2 regions of the Pseudomonas sp. GW458-11-26-14-LB4 genome follow, and region 1 is predicted to be linked to the other one. Evidence: predicted binding sites of a transcription regulator. Region 1 holds the regulator's gene; the other holds the start of a gene.
The links. The regulator sigma-54, encoded in region 1, starts transcription at its own class of promoters, with help from an activator protein. The targets are predictions, from matches to a motif close to ANTGGCATNNANNTTGCTNT.
Positions count from the first base shown of each region.

Region 2: the regulator sigma-54 is predicted to act here: its motif matches at 2,737-2,756, upstream of AC07XZ_RS15700 (circularly permuted type 2 ATP-grasp protein).

Region 1 covers NZ_JBWKYU010000012.1:173,972-179,139, forward strand. Annotated here, with positions in the region: gene lptA (lipopolysaccharide transport periplasmic protein LptA) at 1-475, shown strand, start outside; gene lptB (LPS export ABC transporter ATP-binding protein) at 475-1,200, shown strand; gene AC07XZ_RS17750 (RNA polymerase factor sigma-54) at 1,387-2,880, shown strand; gene hpf (ribosome hibernation-promoting factor, HPF/YfiA family) at 2,954-3,262, shown strand; gene ptsN (PTS IIA-like nitrogen regulatory protein PtsN) at 3,274-3,738, shown strand; gene rapZ (RNase adapter RapZ) at 3,741-4,598, shown strand; gene AC07XZ_RS17770 (HPr family phosphocarrier protein) at 4,614-4,889, shown strand; gene AC07XZ_RS17775 (ZIP family metal transporter) at 4,927-5,168, opposite strand, start outside.
Region 2 covers NZ_JBWKYU010000010.1:189,957-195,124, forward strand. Annotated here, with positions in the region: gene AC07XZ_RS15675 (hypothetical protein) at 1-91, shown strand, start outside; gene AC07XZ_RS15680 (PLDc N-terminal domain-containing protein) at 163-354, shown strand; gene speE (polyamine aminopropyltransferase) at 488-1,363, shown strand; gene AC07XZ_RS15690 (hypothetical protein) at 1,520-1,753, shown strand; gene AC07XZ_RS15695 (ribonuclease E inhibitor RraB) at 1,964-2,311, shown strand; gene AC07XZ_RS15700 (circularly permuted type 2 ATP-grasp protein) at 2,790-4,199, shown strand; gene AC07XZ_RS15705 (alpha-E domain-containing protein) at 4,212-5,162, shown strand; gene AC07XZ_RS15710 (transglutaminase family protein) at 5,159-5,168, shown strand, end outside.

The sequences.
Region 1 (5,168 bases):
TCTGCCGAACGATCAAGAGCAGCCAATCCGTATTCAGGCCGACGATGCCCAGCTGGACGACAAGAACGGCGTTGCTACCTATAAAGGTGACGTGATCATCACTCAGGGTTCGATGATCGTCAAAGGCAATACCGTGACCATCACCCGCACCCAGACCGGCGATATCGACGTCGTGACCTCGGTGGGCAACCTTGCCTACTTCGAGCAGTTGCAGACGGCGGGCGACACCAAGCCTGTACAGGGCTGGGGCGTGACCATTCAGTACCACGCCGCGCAAAACCGCGTTGTGCTGATCGACAAGGCGAAAGTCGTCGACAAGGACAACAACACCACTCAGGGCGAGAAAATCGTCTATGACACGGTGAAAAAGCTGGCCAGCGCTGGTCGTGCCACCGGCAACAAGGTCACCGAAGCGCGTCCGCGCATTGACATGGTGATCCAGCCGAAGAAGAAAACCGACGAGAAAACCCAGTAATGGCAACTCTGAAAGCTCAGCACCTGGCCAAGGCCTATAAAAGCCGCCAGGTCGTGCGCGACGTCAGCCTGTCGATCGACAGCGGTCAGATCGTCGGCCTGCTCGGCCCGAATGGCGCCGGCAAGACCACCTGCTTCTACATGATCGTCGGTCTGGTCCAGGCCGATCAGGGTCGCGTACTGATCGACGATCTGGACGTCAGCCACCAGCCGATGCACGGTCGCGCCAAGGCCGGTATCGGCTATCTGCCGCAAGAAGCGTCGATCTTCCGCAAACTGTCGGTAGCCGACAACATCATGGCCATCCTTGAGACCCGTCAGGAGCTCGACAAGGCCGGTCGTCGCAAGGAGTTGGAAAGCCTGCTGCAGGAATTCCACATCAGCCACATCCGCGACAACCTCGGCATGAGCCTGTCCGGTGGTGAGCGCCGCCGGGTGGAAATCGCCCGTGCACTGGCCACGGCACCGAAATTCATCCTGCTCGACGAACCGTTCGCCGGTGTCGACCCGATCTCTGTCGGCGACATCAAGCAGATCATCCACCACCTCAAGGCCAAGGGCATCGGTGTACTGATCACCGACCACAACGTCCGTGAGACGCTGGATATCTGCGAAACCGCCTACATCGTCAACGATGGCCAGTTGATCGCCGAAGGCGACTCCGCGACCATCCTCGCCAACGATCTGGTGAAGGAAGTCTACCTGGGCCACGAGTTCCGCCTGTAAGCTCGACGGTATTCGACCAGCCGTCCGGGTGCTGTAACGTTGAAGCGCTTTTTTATACGCTTTTATTGTTACAGCGCTCTAGGCAAACACGACAGTTTCAGGCATATAATTTGCTTAAGTTTGGCGCTCCGGCGCCCTGTAGTGGATGGCGCATAGCGCCGGCGAATAAGGTGTTAAGCCCCTGCCATGAAACCATCGCTAGTCTTGAGAATGGGCCAGCAGCTGACGATGACACCGCAGCTGCAACAGGCCATCCGCCTGCTCCAATTGTCTACCCTGGATCTGCAACAGGAAATCCAGGAGGCTCTGGAATCCAATCCGATGCTCGAACGCCAGGAAGACGGCGACGACTTCGACAACTCCGATCCCATGGCCGACAACGCCGAACAGAAGCCCAACACCGAGATCCAGGAACCTTCTTATCAGGAGACCGCGCCGACAGTCGACAACCTCGAAGACGGCGAATGGAACGAGCGAATCCCCAACGAACTGCCCGTTGACACCGCCTGGGAAGACGTCTACCAGACCAGCGCCAGCAGCCTGCCGAGCAGCGACGATGACGAGTGGGACTTCACCACCCGCACCTCCGCCGGCGAGAGCCTGCAAAGCCACCTGCTGTGGCAGTTGAACCTCGCACCGATGTCCGACACCGATCGCCTGATCGCCGTCACCCTGATCGATTGCATCAACAATCAGGGCTACCTGGACGAAACCCTCGAAGAAATTCTCGAAGCCTTCGATCCCGAGCTCGACATCGAGCTGGACGAGATCGAAGCCGTCCTGCACCGCATCCAGCAATTCGAGCCGGCAGGCATCGGCGCACGCAACCTGGGCGAATGCCTGCTGCTGCAATTGCGCCAGCTGTCGGCCAAGACCCCTTGGCTGGCCGAGGCCAAACGTCTGGTCACCGATTACATTGACCTGCTCGGCAGCCGCGACTACAGCCAGCTGATGCGGCGCATGAAGCTCAAGGAAGATGAACTGCGCCAGGTCATCGAACTGGTGCAGAGCCTCAATCCGCGCCCAGGCTCGCAGATCGAATCCACCGAAGCCGAGTACGTGGTGCCTGACGTCATCGTGCGCAAGGACAACGAGCGCTGGCTGGTCGAGCTGAACCAGGAATCGGTACCGCGCCTGCGGGTCAACGCCCAATACGCCGGTTTCGTGCGCCGTGCCGACACCAGCGCCGACAATACCTTCATGCGCAATCAGTTGCAGGAAGCTCGCTGGTTCATCAAGAGCCTGCAGAGCCGCAACGAAACCCTGATGAAAGTAGCCACCCAGATCGTCGAGCATCAGCGCGGCTTTCTGGAGTACGGCGACGAAGCCATGAAGCCGCTGGTCCTGCACGACATTGCAGAGGCGGTTGGCATGCACGAGTCGACGATTTCCCGGGTGACCACGCAGAAATTCATGCATACCCCACGGGGCATATATGAACTGAAATACTTTTTCTCCAGCCATGTGAGCACCTCAGAAGGCGGTGAATGCTCGTCCACGGCGATCCGCGCGATCATCAAGAAACTGGTTGCCGCGGAAAATCAGAAAAAGCCGTTGAGTGACAGCAAGATCGCTGGTTTACTGGAGGCACAAGGCATTCAGGTGGCTCGCCGCACCGTCGCCAAGTACCGCGAATCCCTCGGGATCGCGCCTTCGAGCGAACGCAAGCGGTTGATGTAAGCCACGTTACAGCGTTCCAGTGGCAGGCTCTTCGGCCTGCCGCTTTATGCACTGGCAACGAAGGAGAAGCTGTATGCAAGTCAACATCAGTGGACACCAACTGGAAGTTACCCAGCCTCTGCGCGAGTACATCGAGCTCAAGCTCAAGAAGCTCGAAGGGCATTTCGACAAGATCACCAACGTACAGGTCACGATGTGCGTCGAAAAGCTGAAGCAGAAAATCGAAGCCACGCTGCATATTCCCGGCAACGAGGTCGTCGCAAACGCGGAACATACCGATATGTACGCTGCGATCGACGCGTTGACCGACAAGCTTGATAAACAACTCAAAAAGCATAAGGAAAAGACCCAGAGCCTGCTTCAGGGCGCTACCGGTCGATAACCCCCACCCCCATGATCCGACTTGAAAGTATCCTGACCCCCGGCCGTTCCCTGGTGAACGTGCCGGGCGGCAGTAAAAAGAAAGCCCTCGAACAAATTGCCAACCTGATCGCCCGGGAAGTTCCGGATCTGGAGATGCAAGATGTCTTCGAGGCTTTGATTGCCCGTGAAAAACTGGGTTCCACCGGTTTTGGCAACGGCATCGCCATTCCTCACTGCCGCCTCAAGGGCTGCGAAGCGCCGATCAGTGCTCTGATGCACCTTGATGCCCCTATCGATTTCGACGCTATCGACGGCGCGCCTGTGGACCTGCTGTTCGTCCTGCTGGTGCCGGAAGCCGCCACCGATGCGCACCTGGAGCTGTTACGCCAGATCGCCAGCATGCTCGACCGCAAGGACGTGCGCGACAGACTGCGCAGCGCGCCAAGCAACGAAGCCTTGTACCAGGTTGTACTGGAAGAACAGAACAGGCCGTAACCATGCGCTTGATCATTGTCAGTGGCCGTTCCGGCTCGGGTAAAAGTACCGCCCTGGATGTCCTTGAGGACAACGGCTACTACTGCATTGACAACCTGCCAGCCGGCTTGTTGCCAGACCTCGCCGAGCGCGCGCTGGTTCATACCGAAATGCTCCAGCCACAGGTGGCGGTCTCGATCGACGCCCGCAACCTGCCGAGCCATCTGTCACGCTTTCCAGAGTTGCTCGAGGAAGTGCGCAGCCGGCACATCCAGTGTGATGTCCTGTACCTGGACGCCGATGACGAAACGTTGCTCAAACGTTTTTCGGAAACCCGTCGTCGCCACCCGCTCAGCAATGCCAATCGCTCGCTGGCCGAAGCCATCAACGACGAAACCGCGCTGCTGGGCCCGATCGCCGATCTGGCCGACCTGAAGGTCAATACCACCAATCTGAACCTCTACCAGCTGCGCGATACCATCAAGCTGCGACTGTTGAACCAACCGGAGCCGGGGACTGCATTTCTGGTGGAGTCGTTCGGTTTCAAACGCGGCATGCCGGTGGATGCGGATCTGGTGTTCGATGTACGCTGCCTGCCCAATCCGTACTGGAAACCGGAATTACGCGCACAATCCGGGCTCGATGAGCCTGTGGCGGAATACCTGGCGGCGCAGCCGGAAGTCGAAGAGATGTTCCAGGACATCTATGCGTACCTGTTCAAATGGCTGCCGCGCTTCGCTGCGAGCAATCGCGCTTATGTGACCATTGCCATTGGCTGCACCGGCGGACACCACCGTTCCGTCTACCTGACCGAACGCCTGGGTCAGGCCCTGCAGAAAACCCTGAAGAACGTCCAGGTTCGCCACCGCGACCTCAGCTAAAGGATTCACACCGCGATGCCTGCTCTGGAAATCGAAATCATCAACAAGCTGGGCCTGCATGCCCGGGCGTCGGCAAAGTTCGTTGGCGTGGCGGGTCAATATCCCGACTGCACGATCAGAGTGGGTCGCACCCCGGAAACCACGGTTGATGGCAAAAGCATCATGGCGATGATGATGCTCGCCGCCGGCAAGGGCACCAAAATCCACCTGAGTACTGAGGGTCATCAGGAACAGGAAGCCATGGATGCGCTGGTCGCGCTGATCAACAACTACTTCGACGAAGGCGGTTGAAAGCCTTTAGTGTCGAGGGAGGGAGCAAGCCTCCCTCTCATCCCAACGCCGTATCCATCACCATCATCAGGCAGAACCCGATCAACAATCCCAGGCTCGCCAGCTTGTCGTGACCATTGCGCCGCGACTCCGGGATCACTTCGTGAGTCACCACCAACAGCATTGCCCCGGCCGCCAGCGCCAGTCCCAGGGGTAATAACAGTTCCGCCAGGCTGACCAGCCACGCACACAGCAGTGCAAACACCGGCTCGACCAGGCCCGATGCCGCCCCGATCAGAA
Region 2 (5,168 bases), on a different contig from region 1:
CGACGTGCCGCGCGTACTGGAACTGTGCGCCGAAGTCGGCATTGCCGCCGCGCCGTCGCTGGAAGCCCTGAAGGTCGCCGTTCACGTCTGAACGCAATAAAAGGGAACCCTGAGCGCGACCGTCTATCCTAAAAGTGCATGCCACTATTCTGGAGCGACACCATGGGTTCCACGTTCAACGGCCTGGTCGGCCTGATCATTCTTGCGCTCGACATCTGGGCGATCATCAATGTGCTGAAAAGCGGCGCCGAGACCGGGATGAAAATCCTCTGGGTGCTGTTGATCATCCTCCTGCCGGTGCTGGGCCTGATCATCTGGGCGATTGCCGGGCCGCGGGGCAATGTGCGGATCTGACCGTTCGCACCGTGATTGGGTCGGACCGATGAACTGAGGTTCGACCTGTCATCTTCGGCAACGTAGAATGCGCGCCTTTCCCGGGCAATCGAACCTGACGATTGGCGCCCGCGCATTCATCGGAGCACTCACCATGACCGTCACCAAGACCAGCGAATACCTGGAAACCCTCTACGAAGGCTACGGCCAGCGTTTTCGCATGGAAAAACTGCTGCACGAAGTGCGCACCGAACACCAGCACCTGGTGATCTTCCAGAACCCGCGCATGGGCCGGGTGATGGCGCTGGACGGCGTGATCCAGACCACCGAAGCCGATGAATTCATCTACCACGAAATGCTCACCCACGTGCCGATCCTCGCCCACGGCACCGCCAAGCGCGTGCTGATCATCGGCGGCGGCGACGGCGGCATGCTGCGCGAAGTGACCAAACACGCCAGCGTCGAGCACATCACCATGGTCGAGATCGACGGCACCGTGGTCGACATGTGCAAGGAATTCCTGCCGAACCACTCCAAGGGCGCCTACGACGATCCACGCCTGAACCTGGTAATCGACGACGGCATGCGTTTCGTCGCCACCACCACCGAAAAGTTCGACGTGATCATTTCCGACTCCACCGACCCGATCGGCCCGGGCGAAGTGCTGTTCTCGGAAAACTTCTACCAGGCCTGCCACCGCTGCCTGAACGAGGGCGGCATCCTCGTGACCCAGAACGGCACGCCGTTCATGCAGATCGAAGAAGTGAAAACCACCGCCGGCCGCCTGCGCAGCCTGTTCCCGGACTGGCACTTCTATCAGGCGGCCGTGCCGACCTATATCGGCGGTTCGATGACCTTCGCCTGGGGTTCGACCAACCCTGCGTACCGCAAGCTGAGCCGCGAAGTGCTGCAACAGCGTTTCATCGGCAGCGGCATCGTCACCCGCTACTACAACCCGGAAATCCACATCGGCGCCTTCGCCTTGCCGCAATACGTGCTGCAGGCAGTGAACAAGCCAAGCAACGACTGATCGATCACGGGTCAGAAAAAGCCGAGGCCGGTGTGCGAAAACACGTCGGCCTCGGCTTTTTTCATGTTGCATCGGTGTAAACCTTTTGAACGATCAATCCTGACAAAAGTCGAGATAGGTGTAAGCCCATTTGCGGGTTTGATCGAGGAGGCTCCGATGTCAAAGTGGAAAGTCACTTTCGTGGACGATCATGGTGAAACGATCGACGAAGTCTTCGAGTGCGAGGAATGCCCCAGCCATGAACGGGCAGCTCGCCTCATCAAGGAGCGGTTGTTGCCGGTCGCCGCCGAGCTTGACCTGAACGATCTGGAAGGGCGCACCGCCGATGCCGGCGTGAAAAGCCTGAAAACCCAGAACAGCATCGAAATCCGCAGCATCACCCCAATCTGAATCTTCATTTTCTTCATGTACCAGGCCTTGGCAGCGGCTCTATCTTGGGGCTACTCTGCAAGCGAGATCAGCGAACGGATCGCTAAGGTCTGGTCTTGTCAGCTACATGCTTGTTTCCCGCCGGCAACGCGGTTGCCGTAAGCACCCGGGCCCGTTGGGCCAGTGCAGGGAATACGGAAAGTCTATCCATCTATGCGAGGGGGACGATTCATGAGCACAGCCTATCAAGAAGACATCAGCAGCAGTGTGCTGCGCCGCATGAAAGAAGGCGGTTTCGATTTTTCCCGATTCCATCCCATCGAGTTCTACGCCATTTTCCCGGACGAGGAGCGGGCGCGCAGGGCGGCAGGCAAATTTCGCGGTGAATCCATCAATGCCCAGGTCAGTGCGCGCGACGACGGCGCCTGGTCTCTGGAATTGAGCAAGGTGATGTACGCAACCTACGACGACATTGGCGATTTCGAGCAGGGCTTTTCGGCGGTGGTCGAGCCCTTGGGCGGCATCATCGAAGGCTGGGGCGTGAAACAGGAGATCCGCAACCGGCACCGTTTGAACTGATCACTCTCGCAACACGTCGAGCTACGGCTGACCTTCGGGTCGGCCGTTGTCGTTTCTGCCCCCCTGAACACCCCATGGCAAAACCCTGAAACAAGAAACCGGCGCAAAAAAAAGCCACCTGAAAAGGTGGCTGAAAGGGAAGACCGCAAGGAGAGGAAACCGGTCAGGGTTACGGCCGGGATGGCTGCCGAGGCAAGCCGGATCAGTGGGGCTGCGTACTTCGTCAGCGACGTTTTTGCAGCGGATGCGCGGATTATCCGCAGCCGGCACCGAGCAGTGAAATCAACTCTGACTATGCTGGTGATAGGCGACGGGACTGCGTCGCAATGAAGCGGGGGCGATCAGGTTGGAGCATTTGCCGCACAGGAATGGTGCGGTGCATGTGACGTGAATATCCAACCGATTGAAATCAAAGCGTTTATGCCGATGGCACGGGCCTTGCGAAGGCCTGTATGTCCGGAGTGACAAGGAGTACGGCATGATCCGCACCTATTTTGATGAAATGTACGATGCCGGCGGCCAGATCCGCCCGCATTACCGGGAGTTTGCCCGCTGGCTGGCCGAAACGCCTGACGAACTGCTGGCCCAGCGGCGGCGCGAGGCCGATCTGCTGTTCCATCGTGCCGGGATCACTTTCACGCTCTACGGGGACGAGCAAGGGACAGAACGCCTGATTCCCTTCGACACCATTCCGCGCAGCATTCCCGCCAGCGAGTGGCGGATCGTCGAGCGCGGCTGCATCCAGCGGGTCAAGGCGTTGAACATGTTCCTCGCCGACCTTTACCACGAGCAGCGCATCATCAAGGCCGGGATCATTCCCGCCGAACAGGTGCTGGCCAACGAGCAATATCAGTTGGCGATGCAGGGACTGGATCTGCACCGCGATATCTATTCGCACATTTCCGGCGTCGATCTGGTGCGCGACGGCGACGGCACGTATTACGTGCTCGAGGACAACCTGCGCACGCCGAGCGGTGTGAGCTACATGCTTGAAGACCGCAAGATGATGATGCGCCTGTTCCCCGAACTGTTCGCGGCCCAGCGCATCGCCCCGATCGACCATTACCCGAACCTGCTGCTCGACACCCTGAAAAGCTCAAGCCCGATCGACGACCCGAGTGTGGTGGTGCTGACACCGGGACGCTTCAACAGCGCGTTTTTCGAGCATGCGTTTCTCGCCCGGGAAATGGGCGTGGAGCTGGTGGAGGGTGCGGACTTGTTCGTGCGCGACGACAAAGTCTTCATGCGCACCACCGACGGCCCGAAAGCCGTGGACGTGATCTACCGCCGCCTCGACGACGCATTCCTCGATCCGCTGGCGTTCCGTCCGGACTCGATGTTGGGCGTGCCGGGGCTGTTGTCGTCTTATCGCTCCGGCAATGTGGTGCTGGCCAATGCGATCGGCACCGGCGTGGCGGACGACAAATCGGTGTACCCGTTCGTTACCGAGATGATCCGTTTCTACCTCGACGAAGAACCGATCCTGAAGAATGTGCCGACCTGGCAATGCCGCAATCCGTCTGAACTTTCCCATGTACTGGCCAATCTTCCGGAGCTGGTGGTCAAGGAAACCCAGGGCTCCGGCGGTTACGGAATGCTTGTGGGGCCGGCGGCGACGACCGCGGAAATCGATGCGTTCCGTGAGCGGATCAAGGCCAAGCCCCACGCGTACATCGCGCAACCGACGCTGTCGCTGTCGACCTGTCCGACCTTTGTCGAAAACGGCATTGCGCCGCGCCATATCGACCTGCGCCCGTTCGTATTGTCCGGCCGCGAAACCCGGGTCGTGCCCGGCGGTTTGACCCGTGTCGCCCTGCGTGAAGGCTCTCTGGTGGTGAACTCATCCCAGGGCGGCGGAACCAAGGACACCTGGGTGGTCGAGGATTGAAGGAAGCCTGCCATGTTAAGTAGAACTGCCTCGGATCTGTACTGGATGTCGCGTTACCTGGAGCGGGCGGAAAACCTCGCACGGATGCTCGATGTCAGCTATTCGCTGTCGCTGATGCCGCAGGACGGCCGTGGCGACGGCCTGCACGAACTGGCGATGCCTCTGCTGATCACCGGCACGCTGGACGATTACCTGGAACGTCACGGAGAGCTGCATGCCGAGCGCTTGCTGCACTTCTTCGCCCTCGACGCGGCGAATCCGGCGAGCATCTACAGCTGCCTCGGCGCGGCGCGAGCCAGCGCCCATGCGGTGCGCGGGCGAATCACTGCCGACATGTGGGAGAACATCAACGCCACCTGGCTGGAGATCCGTGGGATCGCCAATCAGGGCCTCAGCCGCTACGGCATGAGCCGTTTCTGCGAGTGGATCAAGGAACGTTCGCACCTGTTTCGGGGCGCGTCCTACGGCACCATCATGCGCAACGACGCGTTTCGTTTCATTCGCCTGGGTACGTTCATCGAGCGGGCGGACAACACGTTGCGCCTGCTCGATGCCCGCTACGAAATGGCCGGCGATCAGGCCGAAGCGGTCAGCGACGGCACGGCCCACGCCTATTACCAGTGGAGTGCGCTGTTGCGGGCGCTGTCGTCGTTCGAGGCGTACACCGAGATCTATCGCGATGCGCCCGGCGCCCGGCATGTGGCCGAGCTGCTGTTGTTGCGCGCCGACGTGCCGCGTTCGCTGCGGGCCTGCACGGAAGAGATCGACCAGATTCTCGCGCAACTGCCGGGGGCCAACGGTCGTCCCGCGCAACGGCTGGCGGCGGAAATGGACGCGCGTCTGCGCTACACCGGTATTCAAGAAATCCTTGAGGAAGGGCTGCACGCCTGGCTCACCGAATTCATCCCGCTGGTGCGCCAGTTGGGCAACGCCATTCACAGTTCCTACCTGGAGGCCGCATGAGACTTT